Regions from separate parts of the Embleya australiensis genome, predicted to be linked through region 1. Evidence: riboswitches for the same ligand, from Rfam matches in the RefSeq annotation. Region 1 holds a riboswitch; the other holds the start of a gene.
The links. A riboswitch is a leader RNA that binds a small molecule or an ion and turns the genes downstream of it on or off. The one in region 1 is predicted to bind cobalamin.
Positions count from the first base shown of each region.

Region 2: another riboswitch for cobalamin. It lies ahead of ACMXN5_RS33275 (ABC transporter substrate-binding protein); the one in region 1 lies ahead of ACMXN5_RS03700 (cob(I)yrinic acid a,c-diamide adenosyltransferase).

Region 1 is NZ_CP182422.1:883,680-891,097, forward strand. It holds gene ACMXN5_RS03680 (hypothetical protein) at 1-2, shown strand, start outside; gene ACMXN5_RS03685 (CbiQ family ECF transporter T component) at 1-1,234, shown strand, start outside; gene ACMXN5_RS03690 (ABC transporter ATP-binding protein) at 1,231-2,931, shown strand; gene ACMXN5_RS03695 (ECF transporter S component) at 2,928-3,827, shown strand; gene ACMXN5_RS03700 (cob(I)yrinic acid a,c-diamide adenosyltransferase) at 4,275-4,868, opposite strand; cobalamin riboswitch at 4,930-5,055, opposite strand; cobalamin riboswitch at 5,423-5,557, shown strand; gene ACMXN5_RS03705 (prenyltransferase/squalene oxidase repeat-containing protein) at 5,688-6,785, shown strand; gene ACMXN5_RS03710 (hypothetical protein) at 7,261-7,383, shown strand.
Region 2 is NZ_CP182423.1:690,809-698,226, reverse strand. It holds gene ACMXN5_RS33295 (LysR substrate-binding domain-containing protein) at 1-399, shown strand, start outside; gene ACMXN5_RS33290 (amidohydrolase family protein) at 522-1,961, shown strand; gene ACMXN5_RS33285 (biotin/lipoyl-containing protein) at 1,994-2,242, opposite strand; gene ACMXN5_RS33280 (alpha/beta hydrolase) at 2,285-3,892, opposite strand; cobalamin riboswitch at 4,136-4,348, shown strand; gene ACMXN5_RS33275 (ABC transporter substrate-binding protein) at 4,445-5,437, shown strand; gene ACMXN5_RS33270 (FecCD family ABC transporter permease) at 5,434-6,519, shown strand; gene ACMXN5_RS33265 (ABC transporter ATP-binding protein) at 6,516-7,331, shown strand; gene ACMXN5_RS33260 ((2Fe-2S) ferredoxin domain-containing protein) at 7,328-7,418, shown strand, end outside.

The sequences.
Region 1 (7,418 bases):
GAACGTGCCCCACCCGAAACCGTCGCCGACCGCCGCGGCATTCCGCCGCGGCGGCGGCCGGCTGCCCCGCACCGTGCACCCCGGTGCGTGGTGGTTGTGGGCCCTGGGGCTGGCCACCGCCGCCGGCCGAACCACCAACCCGCTGCTGCTCGCGTCGCTCCTGGCGGTGGCCGGGTTCGTCGTCGCCAACCGGCGCGGCGACGCCCCGTGGGCCCTGGCGTTTCGGATGTACCTGTTCCTCGGGTTGTTCATCATCGTGATGCGGGTACTGTTCCGGATCGTCTTCGGCGCGGGCGCGGCGAGCGGGCATGTGCTCGTCAACCTGCCGGAGATCCCGCTGCCCGCGTGGGCGGCGGGTATCCACCTGTTCGGACCGGTGGCGCTCGAACATGTCCTGGGCGGGTTCTACGACGGGTTGCGGCTGGCCACGATGATCGTGTGCCTGGGTGCGGCGAACGCGCTGGCCAGTCCCAAGCGCATGCTCAAGGCGGTGCCGGCCGCGCTGTACGAGGTGGGCGCGGCGGTGGTCGTCGCGCTGTCGGTCGCGCCGCAGTTGGTCGAGAGCGTACAGCGCGTGCGCAGGGCCCGCCGACTGCGCGGCGGGGCGCAAAAGGGCATGCGGGCGTTGCGGTCGATCGCGATCCCGGTCCTTCAGGACGCGCTGGATCGTTCACTGGCTCTGGCTGCCGCGATGGACTCGCGCGGATACGGCCGCAATCGGCATCTACCACGCGCGATCCGACTGTTGACCGGCGTCCTGACCCTCGTCGGGCTGATCGGCGTGTGCGTCGGCGTCTACGCGCTCCTCGACGGAAGCACACCCCGCTACTTGGGCGCCACCATGCTGCCCGGCGGCCTCTTGATCGCCGGCATCGGCTTCGTGCTGACCGGCCGGCGGATCAACCGGAGCATCTATCTCCCCGACCGCTGGCGCCCGGCCGAATTCGCGGTCGCCGGCTGTGGTCTGGGCGCCGGCGCGCTGCTCTACCTGACCAGCCGGATCGACGCGGGCAACCTGTACCCGTCGCTGAGCCCGCTCGCCTGGCCCGAACTGGCCCCGCTCCCGGTACTCGCGCTGCTCGTCGGCGTGCTGCCCGCGTGGCTGGCGCCGCCGCCTCCGCTCACCACACCTCGCATCGGCGACACCGTGCCCGCACCCGATACGTCGGCCGTCGCGCCGAAGGCGGGTCCGGCCGGTACCGGTACCACCATCAGGGAGAAGTCCGTCCGGTGATCGAATTCCGCGACGTCACCATCACCTATGCCGACGCGCCGGCACCCGCCCTGCGCGACGTGCAATTGATCATCCCCGAAGGGGAGTTGTGTCTGGTCGTCGGCCGCACCGGGGCGGGCAAGTCCACCCTGCTGGGGGCGATCAACGGCCTGGTCCCGCACTTCACGGGCGGCACGTTGCGCGGCAGCGTGCGCGTCGACGGCATCGAAACCCGGACACAGCCACCGCGCGAGTTCGCACACCTGGTGGGCGTGGTCGGTCAGGACCCGCTCGCGGGCTTCGTCACCGACACCGTGGAGGAGGAACTCGCCTACGGAATGGAGCAGTTGGCCATCCCGTCGGCGGTGATGCGCAAACGCGTCGAGGAAACCCTCGACCTGCTCGGCATCGCCGAGTTGCGCCATCGCCCGCTGCGCACGCTCTCCGGCGGCCAGCAGCAGCGGGTCGCGATCGGCTCGGTGTTGACCGCGCACCCCCGAGTACTGGTCCTGGACGAGCCGACCTCGGCACTCGACCCGACCGCCGCCGAGGACGTCCTGGCCGCGATCACCAGGCTCGTGCACGACCTCGGGATCACCGCGATCGTCGCCGAACACCGCATGGAACGGGTCGTGCAGTACGCCGACCGGCTCGTCCACCTGCCCGGCGACCGCACCGTGCGCGACGGGGCGCCCGCCGAAATCCTGGAGACCTGCGACATCGCCCCGCCCGTGGTCGAACTCGGGCGGCTCGCCGGCTGGTCGCCGCTGCCGCTGTCGGTCCGCGACGCCCGCCGCCTGGCCGCACCGCTGCGAGCGCGGTTGGCGGACTGTACCCCGCCCGGACCACGATCGGCCCACTCCTCGGCCGACCCGCTGCTGACCGCGCGGCGCATCATCGTGCGCTACGGCGACGTGATCGCCGTACGCGGCCTCGACCTGGAGTTGCCGGCCGGCCAGGTCACCGCCCTGATGGGCCGCAACGGCTCCGGCAAATCCTCGCTGCTGTGGGCCCTCCAAGGCTCCGGTCCCCGCCAGGGCGGCACCGTGGACGTGGCGGGGACCGATCCGGGCCGGGCCGAGCCGAAGCGGGCTCGCGCGCTGGTCGGTCTTGTCCCGCAGACTCCCGGCGACCTGCTCTACCTGGAGACCGTGGACGCCGAATGCGCCGAGGCGGACCGGGAATCCGGCGCCGAAGCCGGTGCGTGCCGGGCGCTGCTCGATCGCATCGCGCCGGGGATCGACGGCACCCTGCACCCGCGCGACGTCTCCGAGGGGCAGCGCCTCGCCCTGGTACTCGCCATCCAGCTGGTCGCCGCGCCACAGGTGGTGCTGCTGGACGAACCGACGCGCGGCCTCGACTACCACGCGAAGCGGCGGTTCGTCCGGGTGGTGCGCGAACTCGCCGACGCCGGGCGGGCGATCGTACTGGCCACACACGACGTCGAATTCGTCGCCCAGGTCGCCGACCGCGTGGTGGTGATGGCCGAAGGCGACATCGTCGCCGACGGTCCGACCGCCGAAGTCGTCGTCTCCTCGCCCGCGTTCGCACCCCAGGTGGCCAAGATCCTCGCACCGGCCGAATGGCTGACCGTCACCGACGTCGGCAACGCCCTCGCGGATACGGACATCAGCGGCCGGGAGTTCGCCTCCGAGGACGGCGTCCCGACCGCACGCGACGCTCGCGCATCCGCCGCAGACAGGGAGCCCACCGGATGACGATCGTCACCGACACGCGCAAACGCGTCAACGCGATCCGGATCACCGCGCGTACCGCGATCGTGCTCGCCATCGCCTCGATCGCGGGCCTGGCCATGTTCCTGTGGCCGCTGTTCGCCTCCCCCTCCCCCGAATCGGCGGCGCACTCGGGCGACGCGCCGCTGGTCTTCGCCGTCACGCTGCCGTTCGTGGTCGCGGTGGTGCTGGCCGAACTCACCAGCGGCGGGCTCGACTCCAAGGCGCTGGCCATGCTCGGCGTGCTCTCCGCGATCAACGCGGCACTGCGTCCGCTGGGCGCCGGCACCGCCGGGATCGAGACGGTGTTCTTCATGCTCGTCCTGGCCGGGCGAGTGTTCGGCCCTGGATTCGGGTTCGTACTCGGCTGCACCTCACTGTTCGCATCCGCCCTGCTGACCGCCGGCGTCGGCCCGTGGTTGCCGTTTCAGATGCTGGCCTCGGCCTGGGTCGGACTCGGCGCGGGGCTGCTGCCCCGACGCGTCCGGGGGCGGCGTGAGATCGTCATGCTCGCCTGCTACGGCGTCTTCGCCGCCTACGCGTTCGGGTTCCTCATGAACATGTGGTTCTGGCCGTTCCTCGCCGACTCCGAATCCATGGTCGGCCCCGCGTTCGTCCCCGGCGACGACATCCTCGACAACCTGCGCCGGTTCTTCGTGTTCACCGTGCTCACCTCGACCTTCGGATGGGACACCGGCCGCGCCATCACCAACTGCGTCGCGATCGTCCTCGTCGGCCCGGCGGTACTGGCCGCCCTGCGGCGCGCATCCCGCAAGGCCGCGTTCGAGGCACCGATCGTGTTCGACCCCGCCCCGGCCGACCACGGCCCTACGCAGGCCGATACCGCGACCACCACCAAGCGGACGAAGCCCGCTCCATAGCTGCGTTCCGTAGGTGGCGCCTACCACCTCTGCCTTGTGCCCCCCGCCCGCGCGCGAGCTGCTCATGAACCGGTGGGGCACCTCATAGGGCGACGCGTCTCGACGATGGGCGTGGAACCCCGCGATGCGCGTCCGGCCTGGGCGCGTCGGATGTGCGTTGTGTGTCGGCGACGCCGGCCGACAGGGAGATGTTCGGGGTCGACCGGCGGGGCAAGTGCCCGCGCAGGGGCGCACAGGAGCGCATGGGGGAGAGCTCCTCGGAGCCTTCGGCCGGCGCCGAGCCGCGGGATCCGGTCACCGCGACCGTAGCCTTGCCACCCGGCCGCGGCGGCGGCCGGGTGGCAAGTCCGGGAACGCAATTCGGTTGGCTCCCGAGCGAGTCGTTCGTGCCGCCACGGCTGTCGAGGACCGGTGCGATATCGCCGGCGGAACGGTGGCGGCCCGATGTCAGCGGTTGCGGCCGGGACTCCACAGCACGTCGCCGCGCCCGCCGTCGTTGGCCAACCGCGCGAGAATGAAGAGCAGGTCCGACAAACGGTTCAGATAGCGGACGCACACCGGGTTCACCGTCGCCGCCTCGCCGCCGGACAACTCCGTGTCCGTGTCGACCAGCGCCCACGCCGAGCGTTCCGCCCGGCGTGCGGCCGTCCGCGCCGTGTGCAGGAGCGCCGCACCGGGTGTACCGCCCGGCAGTACGAACGACCGCAAGGGCTCGAGCCGTTCGTTGAACGTGTCGCACAGACGCTCGAGGCGGGATACGTCCTCGTCTCGGACCCGCAGGCGTTCGTCTCCGTCGCGGATCGGAGCGCACAGGTCCGCGCCCACGTCGAACAGGTCGTGCTGGATGCCTTCCAGGACGTTCCGCAACTCCGCGTCCAGGCAGCCCAGCGCGAGCGCCACGCCGATGGCGGCGTTGGTCTCGTCGGTGTCGGCATAGGCGACGATCCGAGGATCGGTCTTACGGACACGGGAGTTGTCGCCCAACGCGGTCGTGCCCGCGTCGCCCGTGCGAGTGTAGATACGGCTCAGCACCACAGACATGGCGAACCACCGGCCTCTCTCGGGGAAATCCGCCCCGGTTGTGTCGAGGTGGCGACGACGTGAGTCTCCTGGCTCTCGGATCAACACTTCCCCCGGCCTTCCAACCCCGAAGCGGGGCCGTGGCCTTGACGGGAGTCGCTCCCCGATCACAGTGGCGGGACCGCACCGGAATCACACCGGTTTCCTCGGCTTCGCCGTCGCACAGCAGGCCACAGCATGACACGCGGCCCTCGCCGGCACCAGACCCGACCCGGAACCTCATCCGCTTCGGACGCCGACCCGTTCGACATGCCCCTGTGTCGACCAATCTGTCGCGCGTACTGAGACCGTCGGACCGTCGCACCCCAGGTCGGCGTGCAGGCAGGTACCGAAGCCCCAAGAAGGATTTCCGGGTTCCGCGTCGTGCGCGTCTCGGCCCAGTGCCGGATCCATCCTTCATGTGCCGGCGATCTTGTTGGCCGGAAAGGGAGTTCCTTCCGGAGTGAGCGATCCGTAGAGTGCGGGATCTGCAGGTCTGAGCAGTCGACGTACCGATTCCGGGCGTCTTCATCTGTTCGATCGTCTTGTGCGACGACCCGCAGTAGCTCCGACGACGGGGGAAGTCCGGTGTGAATCCGGCGCTGACCCGCAGCGGTGATCCGTCCCTCCCGACGGCGAGCCCGAATGCCCGCCGCCGGAGTGTTCGTCTCCCATCCCCGTCGTGGTCCGCGGGACGGAGCCCCAGCGACCCGTGCGTCGGGACGGTGCCGCCGTCGGTGTGCCCGCTCGGCCGCCGGGTCTCCCGGGTCCGCCGTGCCATGGGCCCGGAAAGGCACTGTGATGACGCTCACCCGACCCGGACGCCGGATCGCCGCGCTGTTCGGCGGACTGGCCCTCGCCGGTACGGCCGCCCTGATCCCGTCCACCGCCGTGGCGGCACCGCCGACGACCGACACGACGCCCCAGGCAAACGTGTCCATACTCTCCGGCAACCGCACCCAGGCCGCGGCGGGATGGCTGGCCCGGCAACTCGTCGACGGCGAACGCTTCGAGACCACCTTCGACGGAGTGACCTACCCCGACCAGGGCCTGACGATCGACGCGATCTTCGCATTCGCCGCCGCCGGGGTCGCCGACGACAACGGGGCCAAGGCCACCACGTGGCTCGCCCGCCCGGAGATCCTGTCCGGGTACATCGGCGACGGCACCACCAACGCCTACGCCGGAGCCACCGCCAAGACCCTCCTCGCCGCCGAGGTACGCGGTGTCGACCCCACCTCGTTCGGCGGCGTGGACCTCCCGGCCCGGCTGCGCTCGTTGCAAAAGCCTTCCGGCCGCTTCACCGACACCTCGCCGTGGGGCGACTACAGCAACGCCTTCAGCCAGTCCCTCGCACTCCTGGCGCTCGACCGCACTCCGGCCGGCGCCCCCGCCGCCGCGGTGGACTTCCTGGCCGACGCACACTGCGCCGACGGCGGATTCCCCCTCGACTACGGTCTGTCCACCTGCACCAGCGACGCCGACTCGACCGCGATGAGCGTGCAGGCGCTGGCCGCCACCGGGCGCCACCAGGAAGCGACAGCCGGACTGAACTGGCTCGCCTCACACCAGCTTTCCGACGGCGGCTTCGGTACGGTGGGCGCCACCACCTCGAACGCCAACAGCACCGGCCTGGCCGCCCAGGCCCTGCTCTCGTCCTGGCGCGTGATACCGGGCCTGGCCGCCCGGCATTTCCTGACCGAACGTCAGGTCGGTTGCCCGGCATCCACGGCCACGCGAGGCGCGATCGCCTACGACGCCGGCGGGTACAACCCGGCCACCGCCACCAGGGCCACCGCTCAGGCGGTCCTCGGCCTGGCCGGCACCGGCTTCGCCGACCTGAGCAGTGCGGGCGCTCACCGGAACACCCCCACACTGCACTGCCCCACCACACCCTGACCGAACGAGGTAGCGGCCACCGTCGACACGGTGGCCGCTACCTCGACAGGTGCGGGCGTCGGTCCCCGGGCCCCTCCTCCCGAGGCGGCGAGCATGTCGCGACAACAGCACCTATCTCACGGCCCTCTCACGGCCCTCTCACGGATTGGGGATCACGCGGCATCGACTATCCCCATGACACCCGGACAGGAAAGCGTCCAGCCCAAGGCTTCTGCACCAACGGGCACGGCAAGAACGCCCGTTCGGGCGCTGGAGGTCAACGGGTCGCAGGTCCAAATCCTGTCGTCCCGACGGTGTTCAAGAGGCGCTGACCAGGGAAAAAGTCCAAGCCGGGGCCCCGCCGGATGTCTTCGCCGCTACACCTGGCCGCCCTCGGCAATGCTCACTTCCCGGACATCCACAGGACCCACACCGCCCCGCGGTCGCCTGGACCCCCGGGCGCGGCTTGTTCGTCTCCTACGCCGGACACCAGAAAGTGTTGTGGACACACCGCCCCGGTGACGGCCTCAGCGGCTCCTGGACCGCTCCCCGAGAGTTCGGGCAGGGATACCGCAGCCTGTCGCCCGCGCTCGACGCGGCCGGCGACAAACTGGTGTGAGCCCGCGCCCGCACCCGCGCCGGCACCGGCACCGG
Region 2 (7,418 bases), on a different replicon from region 1:
GACCTGGTGGGCCACCCCTGGGTCGTCCCGCTCGAACAGACCGCGCTGCGCGCCGAACTGGAACAGGCCTTCCGCCACGCGGGCCTGGTGATGCCCGACGACATCGTGGAGTGCACGTCGATCCTGACGGTCGGCGCGCTCGTGCGGGACGCGGACATGCTGGCGGTGCTGCCGCACTCCGTCGCGGTGGCGGACACCGGGATCACCCGACTCCCGCTGACGCTGGCGGGCGTACGTCACGAGGTCGGCGTCACGCTGCCCGCGAAGCCGCAGCCGACCCCCTCGGCGCAGTTGATGCTGCGTCACCTGCGGGAGCAGTCGGCGTTCCTGGCGGCTCGCGTCGCCGATCTGTCCTGGCTGGATTCCTGGGGCGGACGCAACGACATCCTGTGGTGGTGACGGGCGGCCGAGGAGCCATACTCGATCGCTATACCCCGACGGGGAACAGGTATTGGTCGCACCGGCGGGCCGACGCCCACGATGGTGCCTCCGGAACACCCCCTCGGCGAAGGCAGGCGGACGTGAGCGGTACACGCACCATCATCACCGGGCACATCATCAGCGCGGACGCGGCGATCGGCGAACTCCCGGACGCGGCGGTGCTGATCGAGGACGACCGCATAGCGGCCGTGGCCCGCGACGCCCGCGAGTTCGCCGGCATCGATGCCGAACGCGTCGACGCCGAAGGCGGCTTCGTGCTCCCGGGCATGGTCGACAGCCACCGCCACACCTGGATGTCGCTGCTGCGGGCGCACAGCGGCGACCAGTCGCTGCCGGAATTCCTCGGCAACACCTTCCACGGCATCGGCTCGATCGTCACCGCCGAAGACCTCGGGACGGCGGCGCTCGTCGGGGCCCTCGAAGCCCTCGACGCCGGGGTGACGACCATCCTCGACTGTTGCGACTGCGTCAACACGCCGGACCACGCCGCGGCGGGTGTCGCCGGGTTGCGCGAGGCCGGCGTCCGCTTCGTGTACGCCTACGGCATCCAGTCCTTCGACTTCCGGCCGGCCGGTTTCGCGGCACACGCCGACCGTCTCGCCGACGCCGCCCGGGTGCGCCGCGAACTGCTGCCCGGGGCCGGCGGCCTCGGCGACATGGCGATGTTGCTGAGCGACTTCGGCACCATCGCCTTCGCCGACACCGCCGCCGAGATCCGACTCGCCCGCGACCTCGACGTCCTGATCGCCTCCCACACCGGGGCCGCGCCCAACTCGGTACTGCTGCGCGGCCTGCACGAGTTGCACCACCATCGACTGCTGTTCCCGGGCCACCTGCACATCCACTGCCCGGCACTGGACGACTCCGAATGGCGACTGCTCGCCGACACCGGCGGCAGGGTCACCATCGCCCCCGAGACCGAGATGCAGATGGGCATGGGCCACCCGCCGTTCCGCGCCTGCCTCGACCACGGCATCCTGCCCGGAATCAGCACCGACATCGTCGCCGTCGGCTCCGGCGACCTCTTCAGCCAGATGCGCCTGGGACTCCAGCATCAACGCGCCCTCGACAACCACCGGGTACATCGCGCCGGGGGCATGCCCGCCGCCCTGGACCTGTCCGTCCACGACGCCCTGACCTGGGCCACCCGCGGCTCCGCCGAGGCGCTCGGGCTCGGCGACCGGGTCGGCTCCCTCACCCCCGGCAAGCAGGCCGACGTCATCGTGGTCAAGCCGCGCATGGACCTCGTCCCGGCCGGCCCGCCCGTCGGCACGGTCGTCCTGCAATCGACCGCCGCCGACGTGGACACGGTGCTGGTCGGCGGCCGGATCCGCAAGCGCGCCGGGAGACTGGTCGGCATCGACCGCGCCGCCGTACGCTCCCGCGCCGCCGCAGCCCTCGCCCGCATCCACGACGCCGCCGCCTCGCTCACCCCGCACTCCGCGCAGGACTGCGCGGCCTGGTTCGCGCACGCCGACACCACGGCCCGGGGCCACTTCGCCGCGGCCGGGCGCGCCTGACGACCTCGAACCGGGGCGCAGGCGTTGCCGGTCTACACGATGGATCCGGGCACCTCGCCGGACACGACCGTGTCACCTCGGCGCCCGACGATCTCGCCCAGTACGCCGTCGGCCGGTGCCACGACCTCCATCACGACCTTCTCCGTCTCCACCTCCGCCAAGAGGTCGCCGCGCCCGACCGCGTCTCCGGCCTGCCGGAACCACCTGACGACGGCCCCGTCGGTATCGCCCTCGGGCAACGCCGGGGCGAGGATTTCGGTAGCGATTCGAACCAGCTCCAAAAGTCGTTCGTGGATCCCCGCCCACCCGGCAACGGTCGGCGGCTACTTGCCGTCGGTGCACTGCGTGCCTGCGGGCGGCAGCCTGCCCTCGATGATGTAGGCGGCCACCGCCGCATCGACGCACTTGCTGCGGCCGAACGCGCCGTGGCCCTCACCCTTGAGGGTCAGCAGGCTCGCGTGCGCGAGGTCGTTGGCCAGTTTCTCGGATGCGGCGTACGGGGTGGCCGGGTCACCGGTGGTGCCCACCACCAGGACGGGCGCGGCGGCCTCGGCCCGGATCACGTGCGGCTGCTCGGGAGTCTTGTACGGCCAGAACTCGCAGCCGGGGCCCTCGATGTCCGATGCGACGGTGTCCTTGGACAGCAGCGGAGCTTCCGCCTTGAGCTTCGCCAGGACCTGTTCGATCCGCTCGGGGGAGGGCGCCGGGGCGGCGCCGTCGGCGCAGCGTATCGCCGAGCGCGAGTCCGAGCTGTTGTCGTAGTGACCCTTCTCGTCCCGGCCGAGGTAGTTGTCGGCGTAGAACAGCAGGTGGCTGCCGTCCTTGTTGTTCATCGCCAGGGCCAGGGCCTCCCGCAGGTACTTCCACGCGGTTTCCTTGTCGCCGTACAGCAGGTTGGTGGTGCCGGTCCAGCCGAGGGAGGAGGTCAGCTTGCGGCCGTCGTAGGCGGTGCGCAGGGGCTTGTCCTGCAATGCGTCGAGGAAGGTCGCGCCGATCTCGGCGGCCTTGGCCGGGTCGCCGCCCAGCGGACAGCCCGCCCGGGCCGCGCAGTCGGCGGCGAACGCGCGGAACGAGCGCTCGAAGCCGACCATCTGGTCGATGCTCGCGTCGAGCTTGTCGGCCGCCGGGTCCACCACCGCGTCCAGGACCATGTGGCCGGCGCGGTCGGGGAACTCGTCCAGATACATGGTCCCGAGGTAGGTGCCGTACGACACGCCCAGGTAGTCGAGCTTGTCGTCACCGACCGCGGCGCGCAGGACGTCCATGTCCCGAGCCGCGTTGCGCGTGCCCACGAACGGCAACAGCTCGCCGGACTCGGCCTGGCACGCGGCGGAGAACTCCTTGCCGCTGCGCTCGCTGTGCGCCTTGCGTTCGACCGGATCGCGGGGCGAGTCCCGGGCGTTGCGCTCGTCCCGGGCCTTGTCGTCCAGGCACCGTACGGGCGCGCTGTCGGCCACGCCACGCGGGTCGAAGCCGAGGATGTCGTAGCGGTCGTGCAAAGGACCGTCGAAGTCGTCGAACCCGTACTTGACGAAGTCCTGGCCCGAGCCCCCGGGTCCGCCGGGATTCAACACGAGCGAGCCGATCCGCCGATCGGGCTTGGCGGCCGGGTATTGCATGACGGCGATCTCCAGCGACTTGCCGTCGGGAGCGGTGTAATCCAGCGGCACCTTGAAGGTCCCGCACCGGAATTCGCTCTCGTCCTTCTTCTTCGTCTTCGGGTCGTCCGTGCACGCCTTCCACGAAATCTTCTGTTCGTAGAAGGCGTGCAGTGCCGGGTCCGCCGCTCCCTTGGGCTTCGGCGGCGCGGGCGGCGGGGTGGCCACGGCCGTCCCGGTCGTCACCGGGGTGGGAACCGGCTTGCCGGCGGCGGCGTTCGACGCACTGTCACCGGAGCCCCCGGTACACCCGGCGGCCAACAACAGAGCCACGGCCCCGGGTATGGAACGACGCAAGGACGCCGCCTGAAAAGGAGTGATCACGCGCCAAGGACTATCAGTCGCCGATCCCACACGGCACACCAATGTCCCCGCCACCGGCAACGGCACCACCCACACCGGACATTCCACGCACCGCACCCGCCCGCCGACACACCCCCCGTCAGCGCAGGACGGCGGAGGTCGGCCGGGCGTCGCCCCGAACCCGCGCGGCGGAGCGGGCGACGAGGCGCGACGAGCGGTTTGGTAGCCTGTGGCCGCCGTGGTGTACGGGAAGCCGGTTCAAGCCGGCGCGGCCCTCGCCACTGTAGCCGCGGAGTCCCGCGGCCCTTGCCGACCGCCCCAAAGCGGTCGGGGTCACTGGATGGATCGGGAACGAGCCAACCGGGAAGGCCGGCCGCGGAGCGTCGATGCGGAAGCCAGGAGACCGGCCACGGCGCGACATGTTCCACGAGGGTTGGAGAACACGTGTTCCGCGCTTCCGCGCGCCCGTTTCGCGCCGAACGTTTCATCCGTCCCCCGCACCCCCGGCGTGCCGGGCGCTCCATGCGCTCCGGCATAGCCGCCGCGGCGCTCCTGCTCGTCGGCGCGCTCGGCGCGTGTACGGGTGCACCCGAGCCCGACAAGCCCGCCGCGGCGGCCGGGAGCGGCCACCCGACGCCGGTGAGCGTGAGCAGGTGCGGCGTCACCACCACCGTGACCGCACCGCCGGCCCGGCTGGTCACCCTCAACCAGGGCGCCACCGAAGTCGCCCTGGCGCTCGACCTGCAGACCCGGATGGCCGGAACGGCGTACCTGGACGACGTGGTCCCGGCCAAATGGAAGGCGGCCTACGACACCGTCCCGGTGCTCTCCGAGAAGTACCCGTCCAAGGAGAAACTCCTCGCGGCGCGGCCGGATTTCCTCTACGCCTCCTATTCCAGCGCGTTCACCGACAAGGTGGCGGGCACGCGGGACGAACTGGGCTCCCAGGGCATCGGCACCTACCTGTCGCCGCTGGGTTGCGCCGACGGCAAGCAGACGGCGACGGTGTCCTTCCAGGCGGTATGGGACGAATTGGCCGATGTCGCCCAGGTGTTCGGTGTCGCACCGCGCGCCGCCGCCATCCGGGACGCGCAGCAGCGGCAACTCGCCGACGTCACGGCCAAGTCGGCGGGCAAGGGCCTGAACGTGCTCTGGTACGACTCGGGTACGAAGACCCCGTACGTCGGCGCGGGCCACGGCGGACCCCAGCTCGTGCTCGACGCCGTCGGCGCCCGCAACGTCTTCGACACGCTGCCCGGCGGCTGGAAGAACGCGAGCTGGGAGCAGGTGGTCGCGGCGGACCCCGATGCCATCGTGGTCGCGGACGCCGGTTGGGACACCGCACAGTCCAAGATCGACTACCTCGAACACGACCCCGTCCTGAGCAAGCTCAAGGCCGTCCGAAATCGGGCGTTCGTGGTCGTGCCGTTCTCCGAGTCGACCCCCGGCGTGCAGCTCGCCGACGGGGCCGTCCGGGTTTCGGCCGCCCTGAGCGGCCTGGCACCGCGTCCGTGACCGTGACCGATCGCCCCGTCGCCCGACACGCGGGAGGCGGTCGTGCGGCGGTGGCCCTGGCCGCCGCCGTGCTCCTGCTGCTGTTCACCGTCCTGCTCGGCCTCGCCGTGGGATCCGTCCACGAACCACCGCACGTCGTGGCCGAGGTGGTCCTGCGCCGGCTCGGTCTCGGCGGCACCGACGTCACACCGCTCGACGACCGGATCGTCTGGCAGCTGCGGCTGCCGCGCGTTTTGGGGGCCGCCGCGACCGGCGCGGGACTCGCGGTGTGCGGCGCGGTGCTGCAGACCCTGACCGGCAACGACCTGGCCGACCCCTACCTGCTCGGCATCTCCAACGGCGCCGCCGTCGGCGCGGTCACCGTGATCGTCCTCGGCGTCGGAGCCTCCGGCACCGCGGTCGTCGGCGCACTCCCGGCGGCAGCCTTCGTCGGTGCCCTGCTCGCCGTCCTCGTCGTGCTGACCCTCGCCGGGGCACACAGCCGGACGCTACCGGCCTCGCGGACCGTGCTGGCCGGCATCGCGGTCGGGCAGCTGTGCGGCGCGTACACCTCGTTCGTCGTCCTCGTCCTCGGCGACCGCAACGCCGCCCGCGGCGTCATGGAGTGGACGCTGGGTTCGGTGGCCGGAGTGCGGTGGGACACGGCCGTCTTCCTGACCGCGGTCGCCGTCGTCGGCACCGTGGTCATGGTCGCCGCCGCCCGGGACCTCGACGCGTTCGCGTTCGGCGAGACCGCGGCCCGTTCCGTCGGCGTCCACGTCGAACGCACCCGCTGGGCCCTGGTCGCCGCGGCCGCGCTGGTGACCGCGTGCCTGGTCGCCAACACCGGCGTCATCGGGTTCGTCGGTCTGGTCGTACCCCACGTCGTCCGCCTGGTGTGCGGCCCGCGCCATGCCCTGCTGCTGCCCATGTCCGCGCTCGTGGGTGCGTCGCTGCTCGTGGGCAGCGACATCGTGGCGCGCTCGGTGCTCCCGGACCAGGAGATCCCCGTCGGCGTCGTTACCGCCGGGCTCGGAGCGCCGTTCTTCGCCTGGCTGCTGTGGCGCCAAGCCGCCGGGCGCGCGGCGGGGGACCGGCCGTGATCGTCGCGAACCCGGTGCGGCTGCGGGCCGAGAACATCGGGGCACGCGTCGGCGGCGCGACACTGCTGACGGAAGTGACGCTCGGCTTCGCTCCCGGCAGGACGACCGGCCTGCTCGGGCCCAACGGCGCCGGCAAGACGACGCTGCTGCGGACCCTGGCCGGCCTGCGCCGGCCACAGAGCGGCCGAGTTCTGCTCGACGGCGACGACCTGTACGCCCTCACCGCCCGCCGCCGCGCGCGACGGGTGGCCTTCATGGAACAGCAGGCCGACACCGCGCTGCCGCTGACGGCCCGCCAGGTCATCGACCTGGGGCGCACGCCGCACCGCGGTCGATGGCCCGTACTGCCCGGCCCGGCGACCACCCACGAGCAGTCCGTGCTCGCCGAGGCCGTCGCCGCCACCGACGTCGACGCACTGCTCGACCGGACCTGGTCGTCCCTCTCCGGCGGCGAGCGCCAACGTGTGCAACTCGCGCGCGCCCTGGTGCAGGAACCCGGAGTACTCCTGCTGGACGAACCCACCAACCACCTCGACCTGCGCCACCAACTCGGTTTCCTCGAAACCGTGCGCGGACTCGGCATCACCACCGTCGCCGCCCTGCACGACCTCGAACTGGCCGCCGCCTACTGCCACGACGTCGCGGTGCTGCTCGACGGCCGCCTGGTGGCCCACGGGCCCGTCGCCGAGGTGCTCACCTCCGCCACGATCGCGCGCGTGTACGGCGTCGACGCGACCGTGGAGCGGCACCCCCTGCACCACCGCCCGCACATCCGGTGGAACGGCCTGCTTCCCGAGAGGATCGAGTCATGAACCAAGACCGTGCCGGCGCCCCCGCGAAGCCCGCTTCGGGCCGGGCGACGGTCCTGGTCGGCATGTCCGTCACGGAGGCCGACCGCC